Regions from separate parts of the Kitasatospora sp. NPDC089509 genome, predicted to be linked through region 2. Evidence: riboswitches for the same ligand, from Rfam matches in the RefSeq annotation. Region 2 holds a riboswitch; each other region holds the start of a gene.
What was found. Region 2 has a riboswitch for cobalamin ahead of ACIP4P_RS00805 (prenyltransferase/squalene oxidase repeat-containing protein). Riboswitches for the same ligand answer to the same signal wherever they lie in the genome.

Region 1 (6,279 bases), on a different contig from region 2:
CGCGGAACACCCAGTTGGTGCCGGTGGCGAGACCGTGCAGCAGACCGCGCGAGCGGAACCAGTACACGTACGCGAACGCGCCGTAGAAGAACAGGCCCTCGACGCACGCCGCGAAGCAGATCAGGTTCAGGAGGAACGCGCGGCGGTCCTCCTTGGTCTGCAGCGAGTCGATGTGGTCGACCGCGTTCATGTACTTGAAGCAGAACTGGGCCTTCTGGTGGATGGAGGGGATGTTCTCCACCGCGGCGAAGGCCGCGTTGCGGTCCTCCGGGTCCGGAAGGTAGGTGTCCAGCAGCGTCAGGTAGAACTGGACGTGCACGGCCTCCTCGAACAGCTGACGGCTCAGGTACAGCCGCGCTTCCGGGGAGTTGATGTGCTTGTAGAGGCTCAGCACCACGTTGTTGGCGACGATCGAGTCACCGGTCGCGAAGAACGCCACCAGGCGGCCGATCAGGTGGCGCTCGCCCTCGCTGAGCTTCGCCAGGTCGGCGACGTCGGAGTGCAGGTCCACCTCCTCGACGGTCCAGGTGTTCTTGATCGCGTCGCGGTACCGGTCGTAGAACGACGGGTAGCGCATCGGGCGCAGGGTCAGCTCGAAGCCGGGGTCGAGCAGCATCTTGCGGTCGTCGGCAGTCATTACTGGCAGGCCTCGCAGGACTCGGGGTTCTCCAGGGAGCAGGCCAGCGCGGCCTCTTCCTCCGGGGTGAGGGTCGGGGTGTTCACGGGCACCGGCGCGGCGGCGCGGGCGGTGCCGGAGGCGGCCTGGGCGATCCGGGTCGCGGGGCGCGAGCGCAGGTAGTAGGTGGTCTTCAGACCCACCTTCCACGCGTAGGCGTACATCGAGCTGAGCTTGCCGATGGTCGGCGCCGCCATGAACAGGTTCAGCGACTGGCTCTGGTCGAGGTACGGCATGCGGGCCGCGGCCAGGTCGATCAGGGCGCGCTGCGGCAGCTCCCACGCGGTGCGGTACAGCGAACGCACCTCCTCGGGCAGCCAACCGAGCTCCTGCACCGAGCCGTTGGCGTCGCGCAGCGAGTCACGGGTCTGCTGGTCCCAGACGCCGAGCTCCTTGAGCTCGCGCACCAGGTACGGGTTGACCTGGAGGAACTCGCCGGAGAGCGTCTCGCGCTTGAACAGGTTGGACACCTGCGGCTCGATGCACTCGTACACGCCGGCGATGGACGCGATGGTCGCGGTCGGGGCGATCGCGAGCAGCAGCGAGTTGCGCAGGCCGGTCTCGGCGATCCGGGCGCGCAGCGCGGTCCAGCGGTCGGCCCACTGCGGGGCGGCCGTCGGGAAGTGGTCGATGTGCAGCTCGCCGCGGGCGGCGCGGGTCTCGCCGTACGCCTCGTGGCGGCCGAGCTGCTCGGCCAGGTCGGCGGAGCGCTCGTAGGCGGTGAGCATGATGCGCTCGGAGATCATCGTGGACAGCTGCTTGGCCTCGGCCGAGTCGAAGTCGAGCCGCAGCTTGAAGAAGACGTCCTGGAGGCCCATCACGCCGAGGCCGACCGGCCGCCAGCGGGAGTTGGAGGTGCCCGCTTCGACCGTCGGGTAGAAGTTGATGTCCACCACGCGGTCGAGGAAGGTGACGGCGGTGCGCACGGTGGCGTCCAGCCGCTCCCAGTCCATGGCGTTGATCAGGTCGTCGGCGGAGGCGCCGGCGGCCACGTGGGCGCCGAGGTTGACCGAGCCGAGGTTGCAGACGGCGGTCTCGGAGTCGTCCGTGACCTCCAGGATCTCGGTGCACAGGTTGGAGGAGTGCACCGTGCGGCCCGGCAGGGCGGTCTGGTTGGCGGCCCGGTTGGAGGCGTCCTTGAAGGTCATCCAGCCGTTGCCGGTCTGCGCGAGGGTGCGCATCATGCGGGCGTAGAGGGTCTGCGCCGGGATGGTGCGGACGGCCTTGCCGGCCAGCTCGGCCTTGACGTAGGCCTCGTCGAACTCGGCGCCCCAGAGGTCGACCAGCTCGGGCACGTCGGCCGGGGAGAACAGCGACCAGTCGGCGTTGGCGTTCACGCGGCGCATGAACTCGTCCGGGATCCAGTGCGCCAGGTTGAGGTTGTGGGTGCGGCGGGCCTCTTCGCCGGTGTTGTCGCGGAGCTCCAGGAACTCCTCGATGTCGGCGTGCCAGGTCTCCAGGTAGACGCAGGCCGCGCCCTTGCGGCGGCCGCCCTGGTTGACGGCGGCGACCGAGGAGTCGAGGGTGCGCAGGAACGGCACGATGCCGTTGGACTTGCCGTTGGTGCCGCGGATCAGGCTGCCGCGCGAGCGGATGCGCGAGTAGGACAGGCCGATGCCGCCGGCGTGCTTGGACAGCCGGGCGATCTGCGCGTAGCGGTTGTAGATCGAGTCCAGGTTGTCCAGCGGCGAGTCCAGCAGGTAGCAGCTGGACATCTGCGGGTGCCGGGTGCCGGAGTTGAAGAGCGTCGGCGAGGAGGTCAGGTACTCCAGGCGGCTCATCAGGCCGTACAGCTCGGACACCTCGCGCACGGACTGCTCGGTGTCACCGACCGCCAGGCCGCAGGCGACGCGGAGCAGGAAGTGCTGCGGGGTCTCGATCACCTTGCGGGTGATCGGGTGGCGCAGCAGGTAGCGGGACTGCACGGTGCGCAGGCCGAAGTACTCGAACCGGTCGTCGCCCTTGGCGTCGATCAGGGCGTCCAGGGCGGCGGCGTGCTTGGCGACGAACGCGGCGGTGGTGTCGCCGATCAGGCCCTCGGCGTGGCCGACGGCGATCGAGGCGGCGAAGGTGGTGGAACCCTGGCTGTTCGCCTCGTCGACGATCTCCAGGGCGAGCAGGCGGGCCGCGAGCTTCGAGTACTGGGGGTCCTCGGCGATCATCGACGCGGCGGCGTCCACGGCCAGCCCGCGGAGCTCGGCGAAGTCCGAGCCGGCGTGGCGGCCGCGCAGCGCGGCGGCGGCGACATGGCCGGGGTCGACCTCGGTGAGGTCGACGCTGCGGTCGGTGAGCAGCCGCAGGAGCGCGCCGCCGGGGTCGGCGACCGTCGGGTCGACAAAGGCGGTACCGGTGCCCTGGGCGGGCAGGGTGACTGAGGCAGCGGTGGTCAAGGCGCTCTCTCCTGGCGGCGATCGGCGGCGTGATCGGGGTCACCCGGGCCGATCTGGGCAGGGGAGCACGGCGCGAACGCAAACGACGTCGCGAGAGGTGTCTCCCCGGCCCGCCCGCGAGGCCCGGAGGGGTCGTACTGGTGCTTGTGCGGCCTCTGCGGGAGGGCCGTGCGCACGCTGGTCGGCAGGTACTCGGACTCGCGGCGCGGCTCCTGGAGCCGCCCGCACACCGCTGCGGGGCAGTCCCGGATTCGCACCGGGTTCCCCTGCATCGACAGCAGAAGCGAGCATACATGTAGTGGCATCTCTCCGATGCGACACCACATGTAGTGCGGCGTGGCGTGTTGGAGCGATGACCGGTGGTGTCGGGCGAGGGGCCTTGCGGCGCTTGGCGGGAGGCCTCGCAGAGGCGGCCGGAGGCCCGGGTGAGGCCGCCGGGAAGCCCGGTCGTGTGTACGGGACGCCCCGGTCCGCGCCGACGGCGTCCCGGTTCCGGCACGGAATGGTCACCGGGCGGATCGGCGGTCGGGCGCATGCCCTACGATCTGGGCGCATGAGCGACGGAACTGGCGTACCTGGGCACGGGCCGCAGGGAACGTCTCCCGCCGGGCCGGGGGGCGCACGGAATCAGCAGCCGGTGGTACCGGGACCGGTGCCGCCGCCGAGCGGGGGCTTCGGCCCGCCGCCGCCCTCGTACGGGCCGGTGGCGCCGTCCGGGCAGCCGCTTCCCCAGCCCGTTCCTCCGGTGCCGCAGCCGCAGGCCCAGCCGCCGCAGCCGCAGTCGCAGGCCCAGCCGCAGTGGCAGCAGCAGCCCCAGCCCCCGCAGCCCGTTCCGACGCAGCGCGCCGAGCCCGACTGGGCGGCGCTGGCGGACCGCAACGAGGCCGAGGGCAAGCGCAAGCGCAGGCTCAAGGTGATCGGCATCGTCGCCGCGGTCGTCGTGGTGGGTGGCCTGGCCGCGGGCGGCGCGGTGCTGCTCCAGGGCAAGAAGGACGACGGTGAGAAGGCGGTCGCGGGCCAGACCTCGACCGCCTCCGGTCGGCCCACGGCCACGCCGTCGAGCCCGTCCGGGAGCCCGGGGGGACAGTCCGGCCAGACGGACGACCCGTCGAAGCCGATCTGGGAGGCCACGACCGACCCGGCGCCGCAGGACGCGGGCGTGCTGTTCTCCGCGCAGCAGCTGACGATCAACGGCGCGGCCTGGAACCGGACCATGGTCGCGCTGGACCAGCCGTGCTGGGACGGCAATTCGACGACCGGCGGGCTCGGCAAGGTGCTCGGTGACCAGGGGTGCCAGAAGGTGCTCCGGGCGACGTACGTCTCCGGCGACAGCGCGGTGACCGTCGGCGTGGCCGTCTTCGATCACAAGATCCAGGCCGAGACCGCGATGAAGAACTACGCCGGCCAGCTCAAGGGTCTGCCGGCCGCCGGCGCCCCGGCCTTCTGCGCCAACCCCGGCTGCACCAATACCCACAACAGCCTCGGCCGGTACGCCTACTTCACGGTCGAGGGCTCGGCGAAGGGCGGCAACAACCCCGACGCCACGGCGACCGCGGCGGCCTCCGGATTCTCCGAGTACGTGAAGGGCCAGCTGCTGCAGCGCGCCAAGGCCGCGGGCTCCGCCGCGCCGGGAGCGCAGGGCACGCCGCCCCCGGCTCCGGCGGGCTGACCTCCCCCGACGCCCCGGTCCCGGCGGATTCGTTCGCGGGGGCCGGGGGAGTGTGACAGGCTCTCGGGCAGTCATTCGTACGCGTGTTCCGGTTGGGTCCGTGGGGGTCGGTACCGGCGAGCAACCGGAGGAGTGGTCCGTGGCGCTGCCCAGTGCCCTGCGCGGCAAGCCCGCCGTCCTGGCCGTGGCCGGGGCGGTCGTCGCGACCGGCGCATTCGTGCTGCTGGGTCGCGACGGGCGGACCGACCGGAGCGACGTCGAACAGCCCTCCCGCGCACCGGTGTCGGTGGGCGCGCCCGGACGCACCCTGCCGCCGGACGTGGGCCGGGACCTGCTGGCCCGGGATCCGCGGGCCTCGCCGAACGCCCGCGCCGTCGACCAGTTCCTGACCGACCTGGAGAGCCAGGCCCGCACCGGGAAGAGCGGCGGGACGGTGATCGGCCAGCACGTCGAGGCGCACAACGAGCGCAACAACCCGGAGTACGGCGACTATCGCGGCACCAAGCAGGTCGGCTACTACTACCGGAAGGCCGCCGACATCACCGGCAAGCTGCCGGGCTTCGTCGAGACCGACCTCGGCCCCGGCTACGGCCAGAGCGCCTGGGGCGTCGGCAACCCGCGCTCCTACTCGGCCGGCCGCTGGCCCACCTGCCGACCCGGCTGGCAGTACACCGACGACGCCGTCGACCTGCTGGCCGCGGTCTGGTCCGGCCACCCACGCGCCGACGACGGCACCTACGGCACCTCCGGCGTCCAGCACAACTGCGACGGCAGCAGCACCGAACTGCCGGACAACGGCGGTGCCCCGGCCGGGATCGTCGGGATGTCCTTTCACCAGCCCTACCCCGGATCGGACGTCAAGTCCTTCGACCGGGTGCTCTGTTCGAACTCCCCCGCGGCCAAGGACCCCGGCTGGTTCGGCCGGGTCGTGGACAGCCAGCACGACACCCCCGAGTACCGGGCGCTGGTGTCCGACCTCTCCTACCTGGCGGATCACCTGGAGTACCTGGCGGCGCACGACGTGCCGGTGCTGCTGCGCCCGTATCACGAGATGAACGTGCAGGACTGTGCCAGCAGGTTCTGGTGGGCGGGCCAGAAGCCGGCCGAGTACCAGGCGCTGTGGCGGATCACCTACCACTACCTGGTGGACACCAGGGGGCTGCACAACCTGCTGTTCGTCTGGACGCCGGTGTCCTGGGACGGCGCCCCGGGCGTCGACCCGTGGGACTACTACCCGGGCGCCCAGTACGTGGACGTGGTCGGCGTGGACGACTACAGCGGCAGCCCGGCGCACCCGATCGGCACCGGCGAGGTGTGGACCAAGCGCTACTACGACGGGCTCGCCGCCTACGACAAGCCGCGGATGCTGGCCGAGTCCTTCGCCGTCCCGGTCAACTCCCGCCAGCCGGACACGTTGCGGCGCACGCCGTGGACGATCTGGACGGTCTGGGGGCAGTCGCTCACGGAGAAGAACCTGACCCCGGACCAGCCGCGCAACACGGCGGCCGACGTCAACGCCACCTACCACAGCCCGCTGGTGCTCA
Region 2 (6,279 bases):
GCTGGCCGGGGTGACCGCCGTGACGCAGCCGGCCGGGCTCGCGGTGGCGGCCGCGTCGAGCACGTCGCCGAGGGTCGCGGTGCTGCCGGTGGGGGTGATGGTGACCGCGCAGGGGCGCGGGTTGCCGGTGCCGTCGTCGACGATCAGGGCGATCCGGGCGGCGGTGCCCGGGGTGAAGCCGGAGGTGGCCACGAACTGCGGCTCGCCCGCGGTGACCGGGGTGGGCGGGGTGGCCGTGAAGCCGCCGCCGGCGACCGCGCGCAGGCCGTCGACCGAGGCGTAGGCGCTGGGCGAGGTGTCGGTGGGCTGGTAGCGGAAGCCGCCGCCGGGGTTGAACTGCTGGGAGATCAGGAAGTCCACCGGGGTCTTCTTGAACGGGGCGGGCGAGGTGAAGTCCGTGCCCTGCGGGTCGAAGCCGCAGGCGATCAGGCCGGAGACGGCCCAGCCGTTGGAGTCGGTGTTCACCCCGTACATCGCGTTGAACGCGCCCGAGGTGGCCATCTTGGCCTTGAGGAAGCCCTTCGCGGCGAGCACCGCCGGGTCGGTGTTGGCCACCCCGCCGACGCACAGCGAGGCCATCGACGCGCCGGTCATGTCGACGTCGCTGGGCTGGCCGAGGGCGTTCGGGTCGCCCGCGGCCTTGCTGTAGTTCCAGCCGCCGTCGGTGTGCTGGTTGGCACGCACCACGGCGGTGGAGGCGTCCAGCAGCGGCTGGGGCACCCGCTGGGCGCCGGCCTGGGTGCGGGCGCCGCCGAGGGCGAGCAGGGCGAAAACGGTGCCGTTGAAGTTTGCGGCGGGGCCGTAGTAGCCGGGCGTGGACGTCTGCCAGTAGGAGACGGCGTCGGCGATCAGGTTGCGGCCGGGGCCGACCCGGGCCGGGTCTATGCCCGCCGCGTAGGAGTTGAGGATGCCGCGCTCGTAGTCGGTGACCACCGGGCTGGCGTTCGGCCAGGTCGGGGCGGCGAGCTGGTTGCGGTAGACCAGGCGGGCGTTCTTGGTGGCGTCGCCGCCGGGGGTGACGTCGGCGGCGGCGGTCCCGGCCGCGGCCAGGGCGCTGAACGCCCACTCGTTGGACAGTCCGCTGCCCGCGTAGCCGCCGTCCGCGCCCTGGAGGCTGCGCAGGTAGGCGACGCCGTTGGTGACGGAGGTGCTGATCTGGGTCGGGCTCGCGGTGGCCTGGGCCGGGACGGCGGTGGCGAGCGCGGTGCCGGCCGCGGCCAGGGCGGCGACGGCGGTGGCGAGGCCGCGGTGGAGGGTGCGGGTCATGGAAGGGCTCCTGGGGGGTGAGGGGCCCCGACCGTGCCCGGTGCGTCGGCGGTTTCGGCGTCGGCGCGAGGGCGGCCGACGCCCGGATCGCGTGGACGGACTTCCGCGGAACAGTGCGGCCGCCGGGCATCCGGGCTCGCGGGGGAGGCAGTGCCGCCCCGCACACCGTTGCGCGTCAGCCCCGGATTTCCACCGGGTTCCCCCGCTCGGCCGAGCCGGGACCTTACCGCATCGAATTCGAACGAGCCGTGACGTAGACGATATGACGAATCGTTGACCTCGCTGGTCCGGCCATGGTCTGATGAAGCGTTTTTCCTCCAGGGGAGTCAGGGGAAGCCGGTTCGAATCCGGCGCTGTCCCGCAACCGTGTGCCCGTACCGACGAGTTCAGTCGACTCGTCCCGGCGGGCGAGCCGGAATGCCTGCGCCATGGAGTACGCACGAGCGTCGTCGAGGACTGCGACGCGGTACGGCCCACCCCTGCCCCGGGGTGCCCTGCTGCGCACCCGTGTCCCCGCCGACGCCGCAGTCGACAGGGGAGTTCGTTCCGTGCCGGTCCACAGACACCGTCCCACCGTGTGGCGGCGAGGAACCGCCGCCTCCGCGGCCGCCGCCGCGCTCGCGCTGACCGCGGGCAGCCTGGCCCTGGTGGCCCTGCCCGGGACCGCCGCCCACGCGGACCCGCTGGAGCAGTGCACGGCGACCTCCGGGGCCGTCGTCGCGGTCGACTTCGGCCCGTTCGGCGGCGGCGTGGTCCGCGGCTGCGACGCCCACCCCACCACCGGGATGAACCTGCTGCACAACGGCGGGTTCAGCACCGCCGGCACGGCGCACGACGGCCCCGCCTTCGTCTGCCGACTCGGCAACCCGGCCTTCCACGACGGCACCCAGTACCCCACGCCGGACAAGGAGTCCTGCGTCAACACCCCGCAGGCGACCGGCTATTGGTCGTACTGGATCGCCCCGGTCGGCCAGGACCACTGGTCGTACGCCACGCTCGGCGCGATGTCGCAGAAGCCCGCGCCCGGCGAGGTCGAGGCCTGGGTGTACGGCGGGACGGACGTCGGCGGCACCACCGGCTCCCCGACCTTCACCCCGGACTCGGTCCGGGCCAAGGGCGGGTCGCCCACGCCCACGCCGACCCCCACGCCCACCCCCACGCCGACCGCGACCGGTACGCCGAAGCCCCCCAAGGCCGACCTGCCCGCCGCGGCCCGCTGGCTGGTCGCCCGGCTGACCGACGGCGACCACGTGTACGACCCCTCGGCGAAGGCGGTGGACTACGACGCCACCACCGACACCGCCTTCACGCTGGCCGCGGCCGGCGGGCAGGACGACACCCTGCGCAAGATCGTCGCCTACCTGGCCGCCCACACCGACCAGTACGCCTTCCCGGGCGGCCCCGAGGCGGCCCCCGTCCCCCGGGCCGTCGCCCAGCTGGCCCTGCTCGCCGAGATCACCGGCGGGGACCCGCGCGCCTTCGGCGGACACGACCTGATCGCCGCGCTCACCGACCACGTCTGCACCGCCCAGGGCAAGCTCGGCGCCTGCACCGCGGCCGGGGACTTCGAGGGCGCGACCTATCCCGTCAACCAGGCCCTCGCCCTGCTGGCCCTCGCCCGCTCCGGCACCGCCCTGCCGCCCACCGCCGTCACCCGGCTCACCTCCGCCCAGTGCGCCGACGGCGGCGTCTCCTCCGTGATGATCGCCCCCGGCGACCACTGCGACGGCGACCCGGGCACCACCGCGCTGACCGCGCTCACCCTGCGCCGGGCCGGCGCCGCGCCCGACGCCGTCAAGCGCGCCGACGCCTGGACCGCCGCCCAGCAGAAGCCCGACGGCGGCCTCTGGCCGTACTCCTGGGCCGGCGCGAGCGACACCTACACCACGGCGCTGGCCGCCCAGGCACTGAAGGCGGCCGGCCGCACCGACGCCGACGCGGCCGCCACCGGCTGGATCGCCGCCCGGCAGCTGCCCTCCGGGGGCTTCACCACCGACCCGGCCGCCACCGACGCGGACCCCACCGCCACCGGACAGGCGGTGCTCGCCCTGGCCGGCACCGACCTCGCCGCGCTCGACCACGACCTGCACCGGAAGCCCGACCTGGCCAAGGGCTCGGCCTACCTCACCGACCCGACCCGGCTGATCGGCGGCCAGTACTACGAGGGCTTCCCGGGCTTCGCCGACTTCGGGCTGACCATCGACGGCGCCTTCGCCCTCGCCGCCACCGGCAGCGACGACAAGGCACTGGGCCGGATCGCCGACTTCCTCGACCAGCACGGCAAGGACGGCAACGGCCGGACGGTGGACGACTGGACGAACGTCGGTACCGAGTTCGCCGGCGGCGGCTCGATCGGCAAGACGGCGCTGCTCGCCGAGGTGGTCGGCCGCGACCCGCGCGCCTTCGGCGGCCAGGACCTGATCGCCGCGCTCGCCGCCATCATCTGCACCGCGCCCAGCCAGGCCCCCGACACCGCCTGCGCGGCCCAGGGCAACTACCGCTACGCGACCTCGGTGTTCTCCCAGTCGCTCGGCATCATCGCCCAACTCCGGGCCGGGGACGGCGCCCACGCCACCGAGCCGGTGCGCTACCTGACCGGCCTCCAGCACGCCGACGGCTCCTGGCCGAGCCTGATCCCGGCCAAGGGCGACTCCGACGTGGACAGCACCGCGATGGCCGCGATGGCCCTCGACCTGCTCCCCGACGACCCGGCCGCCCGGCAGGCCGTGGACCGCGCGGTCGCGTGGATCGCGGGCAAGCAGCTCGCCGACGGCGGCTTCCCGGGCGCCTCCGGCGACTCGACCAACTCGACCGCCCTGGCCGTCCAGACGTTCTCGCTGCGGGCCGGGCAGTACGGTCCGGCGATCTCGCGGGCCCGGGACTTCCTGGCCGGGCAGCAGAACACGGACGGCGGCTTCAACGTCGCGGCGGCCGGGCAGCGCGGCTCGGACGTCCGGGCCTCGACCCAGGTGCTGGGCGGGACGGTCGGCACGTCCTTCGGGACGCTGAAGCGGCCGGTGGCGGCGGGGACGCCGCAGCCGAGCGGGTCGCCCTCCGCGACCGCCTCCCCGACCTCCACCGGCTCCCCGACCTCCACTGGGTCCCCGACCTCCGGCGCGAGTTCGACCGGCACCCCGGCGCCGACCGGGACGTCCGGGGCCTCCGCGCCCGGCGTGACCGACGCGCCCCCGGCGGGCGCCGGTGACGGCGGGGCACCGGGCGGCGAGGTCCGGCCGGTGGTGGCCGACGCCGCCGCCCCGAACGGCTCCGGCCTGGCCCACACCGGCAGCGACGCCGCCCTCCCGGCGCTGCTCGCCCTGGCCCTGCTGCTGGCCGGCGGCACCGCCGTCGCCGTCTCCCGCACCCGCCTCGGCCAGGGGCGGCACCGATGAGCCGCCGACAGGGCCTGGCGGCCGTGCTCGGCGCGCTCTCGCTGATCGGCACCGCGCTGCTCGGCACGGCCACCCCGGCCGCCGCCGCACCGTTGCCACTGGACCAGTGCACGACCACCTCCGGCGTGATCCTGGCGATCGACTTCAGCAAGTGGGGCGGTCCGGTGCTGCGCTCCTGCGGCACCACGCCGACCACCGGCTACGAGCTGCTCAACCAGGGCGGCTGGCACACCACCGGCACCGGCCACGACGGCCCGGCGTTCATCTGCCGGATCGGCTTCAGCGGGTACCTGGGCGGCAAGCAGTACCCGACCGCCGACCAGGAGAAGTGCGTCCTCACCCCGCCGGCCAAGGCCTACTGGTCGTACTGGCACGCCGACCCGGGGGACACCGACTGGAGCTACAGCCAGCTCGGCGCGATGAGCTACCACCCCAATCCGGGCAGCGTGGACCTGTGGATCTTCGGTGAGACCAACGACGCCCTGACCATCGGGCGGCCGACCATCCCGGTGGACTCCCTACGGGCCCACAACACCGCGCCCGGCGGTTCGACCACCGGCGGCTCCGGTTCCGGCGGCGGCTCGGGCAACGGCTCCAACGGCTCCAACGGCGGTGGCGGCGGCTCGGGTTCGGGCGGCGGAACGGCGGGCGGCTCCGGTTCCGGCTCCGGTGGCTCGACCACCGGCGGTTCAGCGTCGGGAGGCAGCGGCCACGGCTCCGGCTCCGCCCCGCAGCCCGGCGGCGGTGCCCGGCAGCCCGCCCCCGGCCGGGCCCCCGCCCCGGGCGGCACGGCGGCCCCGGCCGACGGCACCCCGGAGCCGACCCCGGACGCGCCTGCCTCCGACCAGCCGACGACCCCGGCCGCCACCCCCGAGGGGACACCCACCCCGACGGACCCGCCCACGCCGACCGACACCCCGTCGGCCACCGCGACCTCGGCGAGCCCGACCACCACCGTGGTCGACGCCGCCCCCACCGCGGACGCCCCGCACGACTCCGGCTCGGTGCTGCCGCTGGCGATCACCGTGGCGGTCGCCCTCGGCCTCGGCGGCGCCGCCGCGCTGACCGCCCGCCGGCGCCGCCGAAGGGACCGGTGACGGTGACCACCGCCGCCCCGCCCCGGCGGCCGACCGACGCCATCGGCATCGGCGGCCGCCGGGCGCCGCGCACCCTGCACCCGGCCGCCTGGTGGGCCTGGGCGCTCGCCCTCGCCACCGCCGCCAGCCGCACCACCAACCCGCTGCTGCTCCTGCTGGTGCTGGCCGTGCTCGGCTACGTGGTCACCGCCCGCCGCACCGACGCGCCCTGGGCCCGCGGCTTCGGCTACTACCTGTGGCTGGCCCTGGTCGTGGTGGCGATCCGGGTGCTGTTCCGCTGCGTCTTCGCGACCGGTGTCACCGCGAGCGACCACGTGATGTTCACCCTCCCGCACATCCCGACCCCGGCCTGGTACGCGGGCATCGAGATCGGCGGCCCGGTCTCGCTGGAGGCGGTGCTCTCCTCGGCCTTCGACGGGCTGCGGCTGGCCTGCCTGATCTGCTGCATCGGCGCGGCCAACACCCTGGCCAACCCCAAGCGCGCGCTGCGGGTGCTGCCCGGCGCGCTGTACGAGCTGGGGGTG
Region 3 (6,279 bases), on a different contig from region 2:
GAGCCGCAGGTCGGCCATGCCGACGATCGCGGTGAACGGATAGCGGACGTCACTCATGCGTCACTCCCAGGTGCCCCGGGCGGGAGGAACGGCAGCGTTCCGGCCGCCGGCACCCCGCCCTCGATCAGCTTCCACAGCGCGTCGGTGTCCGCGTGCTCCTCGATCAGGTCGCCCAGCCGGTCCAGCCGGGCCTCGCGCGCCGCGGCGAACGAGGTGTCCGGCGCCGGGACGAACGCCCGGCCGGCCGATTCGGCGACCTCGCGCAGGAGTTCACGGCGGAAGCCGTCGTTCTCCAGCGCGCCGTGCCAGGTGGTGCCCAGGACCGGGCCGACCCGGCAGCCCTCCAGGCCCTGCCCGCGGTCATCGGAGAAGAACGCCTCGCCGCCCTCCACGGAGACGACCCCGTGGTGGATCTCGTAGCCCTCGACCCGCTGCCCGTAGGCCATGCCGACCGGCCGTGCCAGCACCTTCTCGACGCCGAAGCGGACGTGCGTCGGCAGCAGCCCGAGCCCGTCGACCGTCCCGGCCCCGGACTCCACCTCGTCCTCGATCGAGCGCGCCAGCATCTGGTAGCCGCCGCACACCCCGAGGATCGGCAGCCCGGCCGCCGCCCGCGCCTTCAGCGTCGGCTCCAGGCCGCGCTCGCGCAGCCAGGCCAGGTCGGCCACGGTGGCCCGGGTGCCGGGCAGCACCACCAGGTCGGCGTCGGCCAGCTCCTCCGGCCGGGTCACCCAGCGCACCAGCACGCCCGGCTCCTGCGCCAGCGCGTCCAGGTCGGTGAAGTTGGACAGCCGGGGGAAGCGCACCACGGCCACCCGCAGCACGTCCGCCCCGAGCGGGCCGGGCCCGTCCGCCCGGTCCGCCACGGTGGACAGGTCCAGCGAGTCCTCGGCGTCCAGCCACAGCCCCGGCAGCATCGGCAGGGTGCCCAGCACCGGCCGGCCGGTCAGCTCGCGCAGCATCTCCAGCCCGGGCGCCAACAGCCGGGCGTCGCCGCGGAACTTGTTGACGAACCAGCCCGCCACGTGCCGCTGGTCCTCCGCCGACAGCAGCGCCAGCGTCCCGTACATCGCCGCGAACACCCCGCCGCGGTCGATGTCCCCGACCACCACCACCGGCAGCGCGGCGGCCGTGGCCAGGCCCATGTTGGCGATGTCCCGGTCGCGCAGGTTGATCTCGGCGGGCGACCCGGCGCCCTCGCAGACCACCACGTCGTAGCGGGCCCGCAGGTCCGCCAGGCACTCCAGGGCGCGCTCCAGCAGGACGGGCTTGCGCTCCCGGTAGTCCAGCGCGCCCACCTCGGCGACCGCCCTGCCGAGCAGCACCACCTGGCTGCGGCCGTTCGCGCCGGGCTTCAGCAGCACCGGGTTCATCGCCGCCTCCGGCTCCACCCGGGCGGCCTGCGCCTGCATCGCCTGGGCCCGGCCGATCTCGGCGCCGTCGGCGGTGACGAAGGAGTTCAGCGACATGTTCTGCGCCTTGAACGGCGCGACCCGCACCCCCTGCCGGACCAGCCAACGGCAGATCCCGGCCGTCACCACGCTCTTGCCCGCGTCCGAGGTCGTTCCCGCGACCAGCAGCGCGTTGCTCATGCCGTGCCCCTCCTCCACAGACGGATCGCCAGATGCCCCGCGACGGACGTACCCAGCGCCAGCACGCCCACCCGCCGGGACAGCGCGCAGGCCCGTTCGATGTCGTCCACCGTCACGGGCCGCAGCTCCGCCCCCAGCACCGGCCGGTGCTCCACTCGGGCAGTCGGCTCCGCACTCGCCTCCGGGCGCTCCTGACCCGGAGCCGACGGTCTCCCCCAGCCTGGCGGCCGGGAGGTGCCCCCACGCTCCGGCGCTCCCTCCTGCGTCGGTCGCTTGTCGCTCGTCGCTTTCGGCTCCGGCGCGCCCTTCGGCTCGTGCGGGTACCGAAGAGTCCCGCCCAGCCGCACGCCCACCGCGCCCGCGAACGCCGACTCGGCCTGGCCCGCGTTCGGGCTCGGATGCGCGGAGCCGTCCCGGCGCCACACCCGCCAGGCGGTCCGCGGTTCGGGCGCGGCGGCCACCGTCAGCAGTGCGGTCAGCCGGGCGCCCGGCCAGCCCGCGACGTCGTCCAGCCGGGCCGACGCCCAGCCGAACCGGGCGTAGCGGGGCGAGCGGTGGCCGACCATGGCGTCCAGGGTGTTCACCGCGCGGAAGGCCAGCAGCCCCGGCGTGCCCGCCAGGGCGCCCCAGGTCAGCGCGTTCACCACGGCGTCGGCGGTGTTCTCGGCCACCGACTCGACCACCGCGCGGGCGATCTGCGGCCCGTCCAGCGCGCTCGGATCCCGCCCGCACAGGTGCGGCAGCCGCTCCCGGGCCGCCGTCAGATCGCCCGCGGCGAGCGACCGGCCGATGGTGCGCGCCTCCCGGGTCAGCGAGGTGCCGCCGAGCACCGTCCAGGTCGCCGCGGCGGCCAGCGCGGCCCGGCCCAGGGGGTGCCGGCCGACCGTACGGTCCAGGGCCAGCGCCCCGGCCGCGACCGTGCCCACGCACAGCGCGGTGTACGCCGCCCCGGCGGCGCGGTCGTCGCGCCACAGGCGCCGCTCCAGGCGGGTCGCGGCGCTGCCGAACAGGGCGACCGGGTGGCCGCGGCGCGGGTCGGCGAACCGGGCGTCGGCGGCGTAGCCCGCGACGGCCCCCAGCGCGAAGGCGGCGGCGCGGGTCAGCGGGCGCACGGCAGCGGGTGGTCGGGGTCCGGCGGGGCAGCGCGCATCGCGTGGGTGTCCTCACTCAGGGTCCGCGCCCTGGATCGACGTACCGGGGGCGAGAGTCTCCTGGCTTCCGGGTCGGACGCACCCCCGGGCCTTCCAGCGGCTCCTGACGGACCACCGTGGCATTTCCGGGCGTGCTCCCCGGTGACAGTGGCGGGACCGCGCCGGACTCGCACCGGCTTCCTCTCCATGCCTCCGTTTGGCCCCAGGATCCCATCACGGGCCCGATCCGGGAGTCAACCGAGGTCACGGAGGGGTTGGTCACAGGAACGGCCCGCTCCGGGCCTGTGCGATCGCCCAGCGCGGCGGCGGCCCGACCGGCCCGGCTTCGTGCGTTCGGCGGCTGGGGGCGTCGCGCCGGCCGCGCCTACGGTTCGGGCCATGCGCCGCAGAAAGCCACCCGCCGTCGCCCCCGCCCCGGTGCCGTTCGCGCCCGGCGCCGCCCGCGCCCACCGGGCCGGCCTCGGGCTGACCCCCGAGCAGGTCGCCGAGGGGATGGCCGCGCACGGGGTGCGGCTGCTCCCCGGTCACGTCCTCGCCTGGGAGCTCGGCGGGTCGCGGCCCGGCGAGGCCGAGCTGATCGCGCTGGCCCGCGCCCTCTGGTGCCCCGTCGCCGAGCTGATGGACGGCCGGCCGACGAGCCTGCGCGACCACCGGCTGGCCCGCGAGCTCACCCAGGAGACCGTCGCCGAGCGGGTCGGCATGGCGCCGGCCGACTACCGGCGGGCCGAACTGACCGGCCACTGGGACGGCGAGCCGGACCAGACCCACGCCCTCGCCCAGGCCCTGGGCCTGCGGCTCACCGAGCTGGTCGAGGCCACCGGCCGCGGCGAGGCCCTCGACCGCCTCCTGCGGCAGTGCGTGACCGGCCGCTGGCAGTCCCAGCTGCGCCCGATCGCCCGCCTCGTCCCCGTCCCCGAAGCCGATCTGGCGGCCGTCCTCCCGGTCCTCCACCAGGAGCACCACGCCCCCACCTACTGGGGCGCCACGGCCGGTCCCCGCACCGCCACCCCACCCCTCACCCCCCGCTTCTGGCAGCTCCTCAGCACCCGGGACCCCGCCGTCCCCGTCTGACCCGGCCCGCCGCCTCCCGTCCCCTCCCACCCGCCGTCCCCTCCCTTCCCCTCCCGTCCCCGTCCCCCGGACGGGCCAGCCCGGTGGCCGGGGGTGCGGTGCGCCGGTGGACTGGTGCTCGAAAACCGTCCGGTGCGTGAAACAGAGCGGGGATCGAGATGCGTTGGGGAACCGCAGCCGTCGTGGCGGCCGCCGCCGCGGGGGCGGCCGTGTTGGTGATCGGCCGCCGGGCCTCGGAGCGGATGGTCCGGCCGGGGGCGGGGCCGGGGGCCGGGGGATCGGAGTCCGGGCCGGTGCTGGTGCAGAGCCTGGCGGCCGGCCGGGTCACCTTCAACCGGCGCCCCGAGAGCCTGCGGCCGGGCCGCTGGGCCGTGGAGTGGGAGGACGGCGGGCACGCGGTGGTCGAGGAGATCCTGCACCGCGACGAGCAGGGCGTCACCCGTCGGCTGGTCCGGGCCGACCGGGGCACCCTCGTCCCCGGCACCGAGGTCCGCTTCACGCCGCGGGTGCACCTGGGCGATCCGACCCGGGCGCTCGGCCTGTCCTTCACCGACACCGCCGCCGAGGGCGAGCTGGGCCCGCTCCCCGCCTGGCGGGTCGACGGCACGCGCGGCACCTGGGTGATCCTGGTGCACGGGCCCGAGGCGGACCGCCAGCAGACCCTCCCGGTCCTGCCGGTGCTGCACCGCCTGGGCCTGCCGGTGCTGTCCGTCACCTACCGCGGCGACGAGGGCGCCCCCGCCTCGCCGGACGGCCTCAGCCACTTCGGCGAGACGGAGTGGCGGGACGTCGAGTCGGCGGTGCGGCTGGCGCTCGACAGCGGGGCGGGCCGGGTGATCCTCTACGGCTGGTCGGTGGGCGCAACCATGGTCCTGCAGGCGGCGGCCCGGTCGGCCTGGGCCCAGGCGGTCCGCGGCATCGTGCTCGACTCGGTGGTCCTGGACCTCCCCGCCTCGGCCCGCCGGGACGCCGCCCGGGCGGGTTACACCGGGGTCGCCGCAGAGCTCGGCGCGCTGGCCGCGCAGGGCCGCACCGGGGTCGACCTCGCGGACTTCTCCCGGCTCGCGGAGGGCACCGACCTGCGGGTCCCGACGCTGGTGCTGCACAGCCCGGACGACCAGCTGGCCCCCTTCGGCACCGTGCAGCGCCTGGCGGCGGCCCGCCACGACGTGGTGAGCCTCCAGCGCTTCCCGGGGGCCGAGCACGCGGCCCTGTGGAACTCGGCGCCGGACCACTACGGCGAACTCCTGCGGCGCTGGCTCACCCCCCTCCTCTGAGCCCCCCGCCGCACCGGAGGTCACACCCGCCGCACCGGACGCCCCCCGCACCGGAAGACACCCGCCGCACCGGAAGTCGGCCCGGCCGACTTCCGGTGCAGCGCCGCGTTCCGGCCGGCGCCCGCGACCTGGCCGGATCCCGGTGTTCCGCTTCCACCCCGCCCCGTCCCCCGCGCCCCTCGACGCCCACCCGGACACGGAGAGTGACCGTTCGAACGGGCAGCGCGACACCCCGCCACCACCCTGGCATGGCCCCGCCACACGTTTCCGGCCAGGCGGTTTGCCTCTGTTGCCCGATCTTGCCTGGGTCTCGCCCGGGCCCCGTCCCCGGCCGAGCGGTCGTACGGACAACCGGATGTGACAGAAGGCCGGTGCAAGGGGAAGACTGCTCGACGTGACGTCTCGGAACCCGCGCGACCGTGATGCCCCGCTCCCGCCGACGATCGGTACCGGTGCGACGGTGACCCGTCTCCCCGGTACGGCCCACCGGCCCGCCGGTGGCAGGCCGGGCGGGGCAGGTGTACCCCGGCGACGAGGGCCGGCGCCGGCGCCCGGCCGGGGCCGGGTTCCGGTGCCCGAGGGCTTCCCCGCACCGGCCGAACTGGCGCCGCTGGCCCGTCGGATGCTGGTGGACGCCGTCCGGATCGCCCGCTGGGCCGGGGAGCTGGCGGAGGTCGACAAGCGCGGCGAGCTGCTCCCGGAGGACGCCCGGGCGGCCGGCCGGGCGCTGGCCATGACGGTCGGCGCGGCGGCCAAGGCCTGGGGCCAGGCGCTGCTGGTGGGCCTGGTGGAGGCCCGGGACGGCGGAGCCGGCCCCGGCTGGCGCCTGCATGCCTGGGAGCACGACGACGAGGCCGTGGTGCGCGGCTGGTCCGGCCTGTTCGACGCCTGGACGCTGCTCGCCCCGGTCCCGCCCGCCGCGCTGCGCGGGGTGTTCGCCGTCCTGGCCGGCCAGGCCGTCGACCAGGCCCCGCAGCTGCTGTCCTTCCTGCACCTGGTGGACGGTCCGGTGCAGGAGAGCGAGCTGCTGGAGCTGCTGCGCCGCGGCCTGGACGAGCGCCGGGTCGGCGCCGGTCTGGGCAACCCGGGCCTGTCGCCCGTCCCGCACGCCGCCTCGGCGGTGTCCGCGGTGCGCGGCACCTGCCGGGCGCCGCAGATCGACACCCCGCCCGCGCCCTCCGACGTGGC

Region 1: it holds a riboswitch for cobalamin, as region 2 does, so the genes downstream of both, ACIP4P_RS20480 (ribonucleoside-diphosphate reductase subunit alpha) here and ACIP4P_RS00805 (prenyltransferase/squalene oxidase repeat-containing protein) in region 2, are expected to answer to the same signal.
Region 3: it holds a riboswitch for cobalamin, as region 2 does, so the genes downstream of both, ACIP4P_RS19960 (cobalamin biosynthesis protein) here and ACIP4P_RS00805 (prenyltransferase/squalene oxidase repeat-containing protein) in region 2, are expected to answer to the same signal.

The regions. Positions count from the first base shown of each region.
Region 1 is NZ_JBIVHS010000009.1:32,684-38,962, forward strand. It holds gene ACIP4P_RS20475 (ribonucleotide-diphosphate reductase subunit beta) at 1-637, opposite strand, end outside; gene ACIP4P_RS20480 (ribonucleoside-diphosphate reductase subunit alpha) at 637-3,042, opposite strand; cobalamin riboswitch at 3,232-3,374, opposite strand; gene ACIP4P_RS20485 (hypothetical protein) at 3,812-4,735, shown strand; gene ACIP4P_RS20490 (glycoside hydrolase family 26 protein) at 4,875-6,279, shown strand, end outside.
Region 2 is NZ_JBIVHS010000001.1:217,636-223,914, forward strand. It holds gene ACIP4P_RS00800 (prenyltransferase/squalene oxidase repeat-containing protein) at 1-1,266, opposite strand, end outside; cobalamin riboswitch at 1,391-1,469, opposite strand; cobalamin riboswitch at 1,556-1,710, shown strand; gene ACIP4P_RS00805 (prenyltransferase/squalene oxidase repeat-containing protein) at 1,842-4,658, shown strand; gene ACIP4P_RS00810 (hypothetical protein) at 4,655-5,755, shown strand; gene ACIP4P_RS00815 (CbiQ family ECF transporter T component) at 5,752-6,279, shown strand, end outside.
Region 3 is NZ_JBIVHS010000008.1:283,872-290,150, forward strand. It holds gene ACIP4P_RS19950 (putative cobaltochelatase) at 1-57, opposite strand, end outside; gene ACIP4P_RS19955 (cobyric acid synthase) at 54-1,592, opposite strand; gene ACIP4P_RS19960 (cobalamin biosynthesis protein) at 1,589-2,704, opposite strand; cobalamin riboswitch at 2,797-2,927, opposite strand; gene ACIP4P_RS19965 (helix-turn-helix domain-containing protein) at 3,122-3,814, shown strand; gene ACIP4P_RS19970 (hypothetical protein) at 3,973-5,091, shown strand; gene ACIP4P_RS19975 (hypothetical protein) at 5,663-6,279, shown strand, end outside.